DNA from 3 places in the Streptomyces sp. NPDC048295 genome. Region 3 is predicted to be linked to each of the others. Evidence: riboswitches for the same ligand, from Rfam matches in the RefSeq annotation. Region 3 holds a riboswitch; each other region holds the start of a gene.
The links. Region 3 has a riboswitch for cobalamin ahead of AB0D53_RS31180 (CoA-acylating methylmalonate-semialdehyde dehydrogenase). Riboswitches for the same ligand answer to the same signal wherever they lie in the genome.
Positions count from the first base shown of each region.

Region 1: it holds a riboswitch for cobalamin, as region 3 does, so the genes downstream of both, cobN (cobaltochelatase subunit CobN) here and AB0D53_RS31180 (CoA-acylating methylmalonate-semialdehyde dehydrogenase) in region 3, are expected to answer to the same signal.
Region 2: it holds a riboswitch for cobalamin, as region 3 does, so the genes downstream of both, AB0D53_RS01370 (ribonucleoside-diphosphate reductase subunit alpha) here and AB0D53_RS31180 (CoA-acylating methylmalonate-semialdehyde dehydrogenase) in region 3, are expected to answer to the same signal.

Region 1 is NZ_JBEZLL010000016.1:53,854-57,053, reverse strand. Features, by position in the region: gene cobN (cobaltochelatase subunit CobN) at 1-1,721, opposite strand, end outside; adenosylcobalamin (AdoCbl) riboswitch at 1,809-1,889, opposite strand; gene cobG (precorrin-3B synthase) at 1,990-3,200, shown strand, end outside.
Region 2 is NZ_JBEZLL010000001.1:312,826-316,025, forward strand. Features, by position in the region: gene mctP (monocarboxylate uptake permease MctP) at 1-1,375, shown strand, start outside; cobalamin riboswitch at 1,552-1,683, shown strand; gene AB0D53_RS01370 (ribonucleoside-diphosphate reductase subunit alpha) at 1,825-3,200, shown strand, end outside.
Region 3 is NZ_JBEZLL010000026.1:14,823-18,022, reverse strand. Features, by position in the region: gene AB0D53_RS31185 (deoxynucleoside kinase) at 1-73, opposite strand, end outside; cobalamin riboswitch at 369-583, opposite strand; cobalamin riboswitch at 1,161-1,346, shown strand; gene AB0D53_RS31180 (CoA-acylating methylmalonate-semialdehyde dehydrogenase) at 1,539-3,038, shown strand; gene AB0D53_RS31175 (acyl-CoA dehydrogenase family protein) at 3,047-3,200, shown strand, end outside.

The DNA of each region.
Region 1 (3,200 bases), on a different contig from region 3:
AGGGTGGCGTGGACGCGCCGCTTGGCCTGTGTCCCCTCGCCCGGGTCGTTGACCAGGAACGGGTAGACCAGCGGGAGGTCGCCGAGGGCCGCGTCGGGGCCGCAGGATGCGGAGAGGCCGGCGTTCTTGCCGGGCAGCCACTCCAGGTTGCCGTGCTTGCCGAGGTGGATCATCGCGTCGGCGCCGAAGCCGTTGTCGTCGGCCCGGGCCGCGATCCAGCGGTAGGCGGCCAGGTAGTGGTGCGAGGGCGGCAGATCGGGGTCGTGATAGATCGCGATCGGGTTCTCGCCGAAGCCGCGCGGCGGCTGGATGAGGATGAGCAGATTGCCGTGGCGCAGGGCAGCGAGCACGATGTCGCCGTCCGGGTTGCCCGACCGGTCCACGAACATCTCGCCCGGGGCGGGGCCCCAGTGCCGCTCGACGGCTTCGCGGAGCTCGGCCGGGAGGGTCGCGTACCAGCGCCGGTAGTCGGCGGCCGGGATGCGGACCGGGTTGCGGGCCAGCTGCTCCTCGGTGAGCCACTCCTGGTCGTGGCCGCCCGCCTCGATCAGCGCGCGGATCAGCTCGTCGCCGTCGCCCGACGCGAGGCCGGGGACTTCCCGCGTACCGAAGTCGTATCCCTCGGCGCGGAGTCGGCGCAGCAGGGCGACGGCGCTGGCCGGGGTGTCGAGGCCGACCGCGTTGCCGATCCGGGAGTGCTTGGTCGGGTACGCGGACAGGACGAGCGCGATCCGCTTCTCGGCGGCCGGGATGTGGCGCAGCCGGGCGTGACGCACGGCGATCCCGGCGACACGGGCGGCGCGCTCGGTGTCGGCGACGTACGCGGGCAGGCCGTCCTCGTCGATCTCCTTGAACGAGAACGGCACGGTGATCAGGCGGCCGTCGAACTCGGGGACCGCGATCTGGCTGGCGGCGTCCAGCGGGGAGACGCCCTCGTCGTTGTCCTCCCAGTCGGTGCGTGAACCGGTGAGGCAGAGGGCCTGGAGGATGGGTACGTCGAGGCCGCTGAGGACGCCCGCGTCCCAGGATTCGTCGTCGCCGCCGGCCGAGGCCTCGGCGGGCCGGGTGCCGCCCGCGGCGAGGACCGTGGTCACGATCGCGTCGGCGGCGCGCAGCTCTTCGATGAGTTCGGCCTCGGGGGTGCGCAGCGAGGCGACGTACAGCGGCAGCGCGCGGGCGCCCGCGTCCTCGACGGCGCGGCAGAGCGCCTCGACGAACGCGGTGTTGCCGCTCATGTGGTGGGCGCGGTAGTAGAGCACGGCGACGACCGGGCCGTCGGTGCGCCGGGGGGTGCGCTCCAGCGGGCCCCAGGAGGGTGCCGGGGCGGGCGGTGCGAAGCCGTGGCCGGTGAGCAGCACGGTGTCGGAGAGGAAGCGGGCGAGCTGGTCCAGGTTGGCGGGACCGCCGTGGGCCAGATAGGCGTGGGCCTCCGCGGCGATGCCGATGGGAACGGTCGAGGCGGCCATCAGCTGGGCGTCGGGGGCCTGTTCGCCGGTGAGGACGACGACGGGGCGTCCGGTGGCGAGCACTTGGTCGAGACCGTCCTGCCAGGCGCGTACGCCGCCGAGGAGGCGTACGACGACCAGGTCGACGCCGTCGAGCAGCTGGGACAGGTCCTGGAGCGGGAGCCGGGAGGGGTTGGCGTAGCGGTAGGGGACCGGGCCGTCCGAGGCGCGGGCACTGAGCAGGTCGGTGTCGGACGTCGACAGGAGCAGGATCATGCGGCGTCGGGCCTTCCTCGGGGTGTCCACGCCCCGGGCGGTGTCGGAATGAGGCTCCCCTGCTCGAACGGGTTCGAGTGTTCGGGGAAGGGAGTTCCTGACTTGCCAGGCCGTGGCCGGGCTCACAGTGGCGGGACCGTGCCGGAATCGCACCGGACTTCCTCCCCTGTCGCCGTCTGTGGCGACGACGTGCCGGATGGCTCGTCAGTAGGCATAGTAAGGGCCGGTCAACCGATGGAGGACATACGGATCCGGTCGGATGGTCGGTATGCTCGCCGCCATGCCCCGACCTGCCACTTCGCCTTCACCGCCGGGAGACGCGTCTGCCCGGGACCGCGGTGACGCCTGCCCCGGCACGCTTCGGCTGCACCGGGCGGACGACGGCTCGCTGGCCCGTGTCCGGGTTCCCGGCGGTCTGCTGACGGCGGTGCAGGCAAAGGCCCTGGGGGCGCTGTCGGAGAGTCTGGGCGATGGTGAGTTGCATCTCACTTCGCGCGGCAATGTCCAGTTGCGCGGGCTGGGTCCGGACTGCGGAGCCGAACTGGCCGACCGGCTGGGCGAGGCCGGGCTGTTGCCCTCCGCTCGCCACGAGCGGATACGCAACATCGTGGCGTCACCGCTCTCGGGGCTCGACGGCCTGGGCGCGCGGGACGTCGGCCCCTGGCTGTCCGAGCTGGACGTGCTGCTGTGCGCGGGCGGGAGGACGGCGGGGCTGTCGGGCAGGTTCTTGTTCGTGCTAGACGACGGCCGTGGCGATGTGGACGCGCTGGGCGGCGATGTGACGCTGCTGGCGCAGGACGACGGAACGGCGCTGCTGCGGATCGGCACGGCCCCGGCCACCGCACGGATACCCGGCGCACGGGCGCCGCGGGCCGCCCTCCTGGCGGCCGAGACCTTCCTGGAGCAGGCGTCGGGCACCGGCGCCTGGCGTGTACCGGATCTGCCCGGCGGCGCCCGGTCCCTCCTCGAAGAGGTCGTACGACGGTTGCGGGAGGCGGGGCCCGGCACCGTCTCCACCGAGGACCGTGCCTGTCCGCCGGACTCGGACGGCCCCGCCCCCGGAGTCGTGACGGGCCCGCAGGACTCGGCCGCGCTGTCGGTCGGCATCCCCCTGGGGCGCATCGCCCCGGCGCAGTGGCGGTCGCTGACGGAGACGGCCCACCACCGGGGCGTCGGTGAGTTGCGGCTGACGCCGTGGCGCGGGGTCGTCGTACCCGGGGTGGAGCGGCGGCAGGCCGCCCGGTCGCTGGACGAGCTGGGGGCCACCGGTCTCGTCGTCGGCCCCGGCTCCCCCTGGACCGGGGTGGGTGCCTGTATCGGCCGGCCCGGCTGTGCGAAGTCGCTGGCCGATGTGCGGGCCCAGGCGACGGCCTCGGTGGGGGGCGCGGGGCTGCTGCCGGTGTACTGGTCCGGCTGCGAACGCCGCTGCGGGCATCCCCGCGGCGAGTGGGTCGACGTCGTGGCCACCCCGGACGGACA
Region 2 (3,200 bases), on a different contig from region 3:
GTACACCATCCTGGTGTACCCGCTGATCTTCACCTTCCTGCCGCGGCTCTGGTCGGTCTCGCACAAGCACGGGTACGTCACCACCTCGGACTTCGTGCGCGGGCGCTTCGGCTCGAAGGGCCTGTCGCTGGCGGTCGCCGTCACGGGCATCCTCGCCACGATGCCGTACATCGCGCTCCAGCTCGTCGGCATCCAGGCGGTGCTGGACGTGATGGGCGTCGGCGGCGGCGAGAACACCCACTGGTTCGTCAAGGACCTGCCGCTGCTGATCGCGTTCGCGGTGCTCGCCGCGTACACCTACTCGTCCGGGCTGCGGGCACCCGCGCTGATCGCCTTCGTCAAGGACGGGCTGATCTACCTGGTCATCGCGGTGGCGATCATCTACATCCCGATCAAGCTGGGCGGCTTCGACGACATCTTCGCCAAGGCGGGCGAGGCGTTCTCGCAGACCAACCCGGCCACCGGCAAACCGCGTGGCGCGCTCGCGCCGGGCGAGGCGGGCCAGTGGGGTTACGCCACCCTGGCGCTGGGCTCGGCGCTGGCGCTGTTCATGTATCCGCACTCGATCACGGCGACGCTCTCCAGCCGCAGCCGCAACGTGATCCGGCGCAACACCACGATCCTGCCGCTGTACTCGCTGATGCTGGGTCTGCTGGCGCTGCTCGGCTTCATGGCCATCGCCGCCGGGATCAAGGTGGACAACGGGCAGCTGGCCATCCCGCAGCTGTTCGAGACCATGTTCCCGGACTGGTTCGCGGGCGTCGCGTTCGCCGCCATCGGCATCGGCGCGCTGGTGCCCGCCGCGATCATGTCGATCGCCGCGGCGAACCTCTTCACCCGCAACATCTACAAGGACTTCCTGAAGCCGGACGCGACCCCGGAACAGGAGACCAAGGTCTCCAAGCTGGTCTCGCTGCTGGTCAAGGTCGGCGCGCTCGCCTTCGTCCTCACGATGGACAAGACGGTCGCGATCAACTTCCAGCTGCTCGGCGGCATCTGGATCCTCCAGACGATGCCGGCCCTGGTCGGCGGCCTGTTCACCCGCTGGTTCCACCGCTGGGCGCTGCTCGCGGGCTGGGCGGTCGGCATGGTGTACGGGACGGTGGCCGCGTACGGGGTCGCCTCGCCGACCCAGAAGCACTTCGGCGGCTCGTCCGCGGAGATCCCCGGCATCGGCGAGATCGGCTACATCGGCCTCACCGCGTTCGTGCTGAACGTGGTCGTGACGGTGGTGCTGACCTTCGTCCTGAACGCCATGAAGGCGCCCGCCGGGATCGACGAGACCTCCCCGGCCGACTACACCGCCGACGCGGGCGACCCGGGCGTCGAGAAGGAACTCCCGCCGGCCACGGCGGGGGCGCCGGGCGGCCACTGACGACCCGCGCCCACGGCCCGTCGACGGCCCGTCGAGCCCCCTCCAGCGGGGCGCGGCGGGCCGTCGGCGTGATCGGGTCGGCCGGCCCGGGAAAGGGCCTTACGGCTCGTTCTGTGGGCCCGACCCGGTCGGTGCGACACAACATGTGGGGGCTGCCTCATCGGGCAGCCCCCACATGTATGCTCTTCCTCGCTGTCGCCGCAGGGGAATCCGGTGCGAATCCGGAACTGTCCCGCAACGGTGTATTCAGTGCGCTTTTGTGCACCCCCGAGTCAGTCCGATGACCTGCCGGCAGCGCATCCGGCTCGACCGAACCGGATGCCCAGACGTCCGGGCCTCGCGGTTGGGCCGGTGGACGCCGTGCGGAGCGCTGCCCTGCCCCGGGTCTGCGCGTCCGCAGGGCTGCCCCGTTCCCCGCCGGCCCCGAGCCGAGCGAGGGAGAGCACCACGTGACCATCGCGCCAGCCGATCCGGCTTCAGTCGCCGCGTCCGCAGCAGCCGAGTCCGAGGCAGTCGCACAGGACGGACCGGGGACCGCGCTGCTGCGGACCCTGACCGCCCTCACCGCCGATCTGCCCGACACCGACCCCGGCCGGGTCGCCGCCGCCGCGCTGCGCGGCCGCAGCGCCCGGGCGGACGAGGCGGAGCTGCGTTCACTGGCCACCGAGGCCGCCGCGGGCCTGATCTCCGAGGACCCCGCCTACTCCCGGCTCGCCGCCCGGCTCCTGACCCTCACCATCGCGGACGAGGCGGCCGGCCAGGGCGCGGTCTCCTTCTCCGCCTCGGTCGCCGTCGGGCACCGCGAGGGCCTGATCGCCGACCGTACCGCCGGGTTCGTCGCCCGCCACGCGGCCGCCCTCGACGCGCTGGTGGAGCGTTCGCTCGCCGACGGCGCGGACGACCGCTTCGGCTACTTCGGACTGCGGACCCTGCACAGCCGCTATCTGCTGCGCCACCCGCACACCCGCCAGGTCGTCGAGACGCCCCAGCACTTCATGCTGCGGGTCGCGTCCGGGCTCGCCGAGGACGACTCGCAGCGCGCCGTGGACGAAGTGGCGGCGCTGTACGGGCTGATGAGCCGGCTCGACTACCTCCCCTCCTCCCCCACGCTCTTCAACTCCGGCACCCGGCACCCGCAGATGTCCTCCTGCTATCTGCTGGACTCCCCGCTGGACGAGCTCGACTCGATCTACGACCGCTACCACCAGGTGGCCCGGCTCTCCAAGCACGCGGGCGGCATCGGCCTTTCGTACTCCCGCATCCGCTCGCGCGGTTCGCTGATCCGCGGCACCAACGGGCACTCCAACGGCATCGTGCCGTTCCTGAAGACGCTCGACGCCTCCGTCGCCGCGGTCAACCAGGGGGGCCGCCGCAAGGGCGCCGCCGCCGTCTACCTGGAGACCTGGCACGCGGACATCGAGGAGTTCCTGGAGCTGCGCGACAACACGGGCGAGGACCAGCGGCGTACGCACAACCTCAACCTGGCGCACTGGATCCCGGACGAGTTCATGCGCCGGGTCGACGCGGACGGCGACTGGTCGCTGTTCTCGCCCGCCGACGTACCCGGCCTCGTCGACCTGTGGGGCGACGAGTTCGACGCCGCGTACCGGGCCGCCGAGGCCCAGGGGCTGGCCCGCAAGTCGATCCCGGCCCGCGAGCTGTACGGCCGGATGATGCGCACCCTCGCGCAGACCGGCCAGGGCTGGATGACGTTCAAGGACGCCTCCAACCGGACCGCGAACCAGACCGCCGAGCCGGGCACCGTCGTCCACTCCTCGAACCTGTGCACCGAGATCCTCGAAGTCACCGACGACGGCGAGACGGC
Region 3 (3,200 bases):
GCTCCTTGGCGATCAGTTCGGCGACGCTCGTCTTGCCGATTCCGATCATGCCTCCGACACAGATCACTGCCATTCCTCGCTTCTCTCCTGCCACGCCGCACAAAGCGGGCGCACCAGCCGCCCACACCGGCCGGCCACTTGCTCGCTGACACAGCTTCCAGGTACTGGAGCTGTCCGCCGGGACGCGAGAGAGGAACTCCGCATGCCGGTCTCCCCCTGTCGTCGTGCCCGGTGCTTCGAGGCAGGCCGGTGGAAGGCGACGCGGCATGGGCCGACGGCACGATGCCGGACGGGTACGGCCCTCCGCCGGGACGTCGCGCACCTGCCGCGCGGCCCTCCCCCTGGACCTCGAAGCGGCGCCCACGCTCGTCGGCGGGCGCACCAGTGGCAGGTCTTCGGACTCGCGGGCACGCCTCTTCCGGAGGCTCCTATGGCCGTCGCTTACCGGGAGCCCAGGCGCCCGGTGCCTCTGACGGCGGTCGTTCCCGCTCACCGCTGCGGGGCAGCCCCGGTCTTTCACCGGGTTCCCTCTTGCCTCGCCGAGCGCGGGAGCGCCCGGCGAACCACCAGCGCCCCTCACACTACATCTGGGAGCGCCTTGTTCTTGCCATCCCAGATGTAGTGGATGGGCCACGACGTCAGCTGCTCCAGCCACGCCTGTGCCCCAGAGCACCGAGTCTCCGGACACGGGGACCTGTAGACAGGTGCCCCGCTCAGCCCGACCCGTGAGGCTTCCGCCACGGTCACCGGCTCCCCCACCGCCACTCCGTGCAGCACGTGCGCGAGCACCTCGGCACCCCGGACGCCCCTCGGTCCCGGCCGGTTGAAGTACGCGGGACCGTCCAGGACCCACACATCCCCGGCGCGTACCGCCGGCAGGTCTTCCCAGCCGCGCAGCCTCGGGAGGAGCCGGCATGTCCGGCTCCGCCGACCGCGTCGGAGATCTCCCGGCTGCCGAGCTCGTCCGCGTCGAATTCGGCGCGGGTCACGACAGGCACGGAGGCGAGCACGGTGGGGGGCTAGTCGCATTCGTGGGTGCGTCCGACCAGGTCGGCGACGAGTCCGGGGTCCGCCACGATGTCCGTGGCCGCCGGAAGCAGGGAGACGATGCGCATGCTCCGACTCTAGGCGCGCTGGCGGCACCCTGGACTTACTAGGACGTCCAACTATATGTTCGTGGCACAAGGTCCGCGGTGCAGGGAAGCCGGTGCAAGTCCGGCACGGTCCCGCCACTGTGACCGGGGAGTGTGCTGCCATCCACACGCCACTGACGAGGTCTGTCGGGAAGGCGGGCGGCGCGCGGGGATCCGGGAGTCAGGATACCGGCCGCGGGTTGTTCCGTGTTGTCCACGAGGATGGAGCAGACACGCATGGCACCGGTCCGTACCCACGACCCTGGTGATCCGGCGGAGCGCGCGCACACAGTTTCCGCACGCTCGTAGTTCTCACGGCTTCCCGCAGCGGCACGCCCCCATCCGGGTGTCGCTCGCCGGTCCGCCGTGCCATCCCCGGATCCAACCTGACGAGAGCAGGCACCCATGGTCCGTGAACTCACCCATTTCATCGGCGGAAAGCACATCCCCGGCGCGTCCGGGCTCTTCGCCGACGTGTACGACCCGAACACCGGCACCGTCCAGGCCCGCGTGCCTCTGGCCGGACGGGCCGACACCGAGGCCGCCATCGCCAACGCCGAGGAAGCACAGGCGGAATGGGGCCAGTGGAACCCGCAGCGCCGGGCCCGCGTGCTGCTGCGCTTCCTCCAGCTCGTCGAGGGCGAGCGTGAGAATCTGGCCCGGATGCTGTCGGCGGAGCACGGCAAGACCGTCGCCGACGCTCACGGCGACCTTCAACGGGGCTTGGAGGTGGTCGAGTTCGCCGCCGGGATCCCGCACCTCCTCAAGGGCGAGTTCACCGACAACGCCGGCACCGGCATCGACGTGCACTCGCTGCGCTCACCGTTGGGCGTGGTCGCGGGCATCACCCCGTTCAACTTCCCCGCGATGATCCCGCTCTGGCAGGCCGCACCCGCTCTCGCCTGCGGAAACGCATTCGTCCTCAAGCCGTCCGAGCGCGACCCGTCCGTACCGCTGCGGCTCGCGGAGCTCTTCCTGGAGGCCGGGCTGCCGCCGGGCGTACTGAACGTCGTCAACGGCGGCAAGGAGGCCGTCGACACGCTGCTCCAGGACCCGCGGGTCCAGGCAGTGGGCTTCGTCGGCTCCACCCCGGTCGCCGCGCACATCTACGCCACCGCCGCCGCGCACGGCAAGCGCGCCCAGTGCTTCGGCGGCGCCAAGAACCACCTGATCGTGATGCCCGACGCCGACCTCGATCAGGCCGTCGACGCCCTGATCGGTGCCGGTTACGGCTCGGCGGGCGAGCGCTGCATGGCCATCTCCGTCGCCGTGCCCGTCGGCGAGGAAACGGCCGACCGTCTCGTCGCCGCTCTCAAGGACCGGATCTCGGCCCTGCGGATCGGCCGGTCCGACGACCCCGCGGCCGACTTCGGACCACTGGTCAGCCGCGACGCCCTGGACCGAGTCCGTCGGTACGTCGACATCGGCATCGACGAGGGAGCCGAACTCGTCGTGGACGGGCGCGGTTTCACCCTGCCAGGGCACGAGAACGGTTTCTTCGCCGGAGCGTCCCTGTTCGACCGTGTGGATCCCTCGATGCGTATCCACCGCGAGGAGATCTTCGGGCCCGTCCTCTCGGTGGTCCGGGCGGCCGACTTCGAGGAGGCGCTGCGCCTGCCCAGCGAACACGCCTTCGGGAACGGCGTCGCCGTCTTCACGCGCGACGGTGACACGGCGCGCGAGTTCACCCGCCGGGTGAACACCGGCATGGTCGGCGTCAACGTGCCCATTCCGGTGCCCGTCGCCTACCACACCTTCGGCGGCTGGAAGCGCTCCGGCTTCGGCGACCTGAACCAGCACGGCCCGGACTCGATCCGCTTCCACACCCGTACCAAGACCGTCACTTCGCGCTGGCCCTCCGGGGTCAAGGAGGGCGCGAACTTCACGATCCCGACGATGGGGTGAGCGCCGCCATGACCACCGCCCTCACCGAGGAGCAGCGCGCCCTCGCCGAGGTCACTCTCGACTTCGCCCAGGAGCAGCTGGCCCCGCACGCCGTCACGTGGGACCAGGACAAGCACTTCCCCATCGACGTCATCCGGCGGGCCGCCTCGCTCGGCCTCGCCG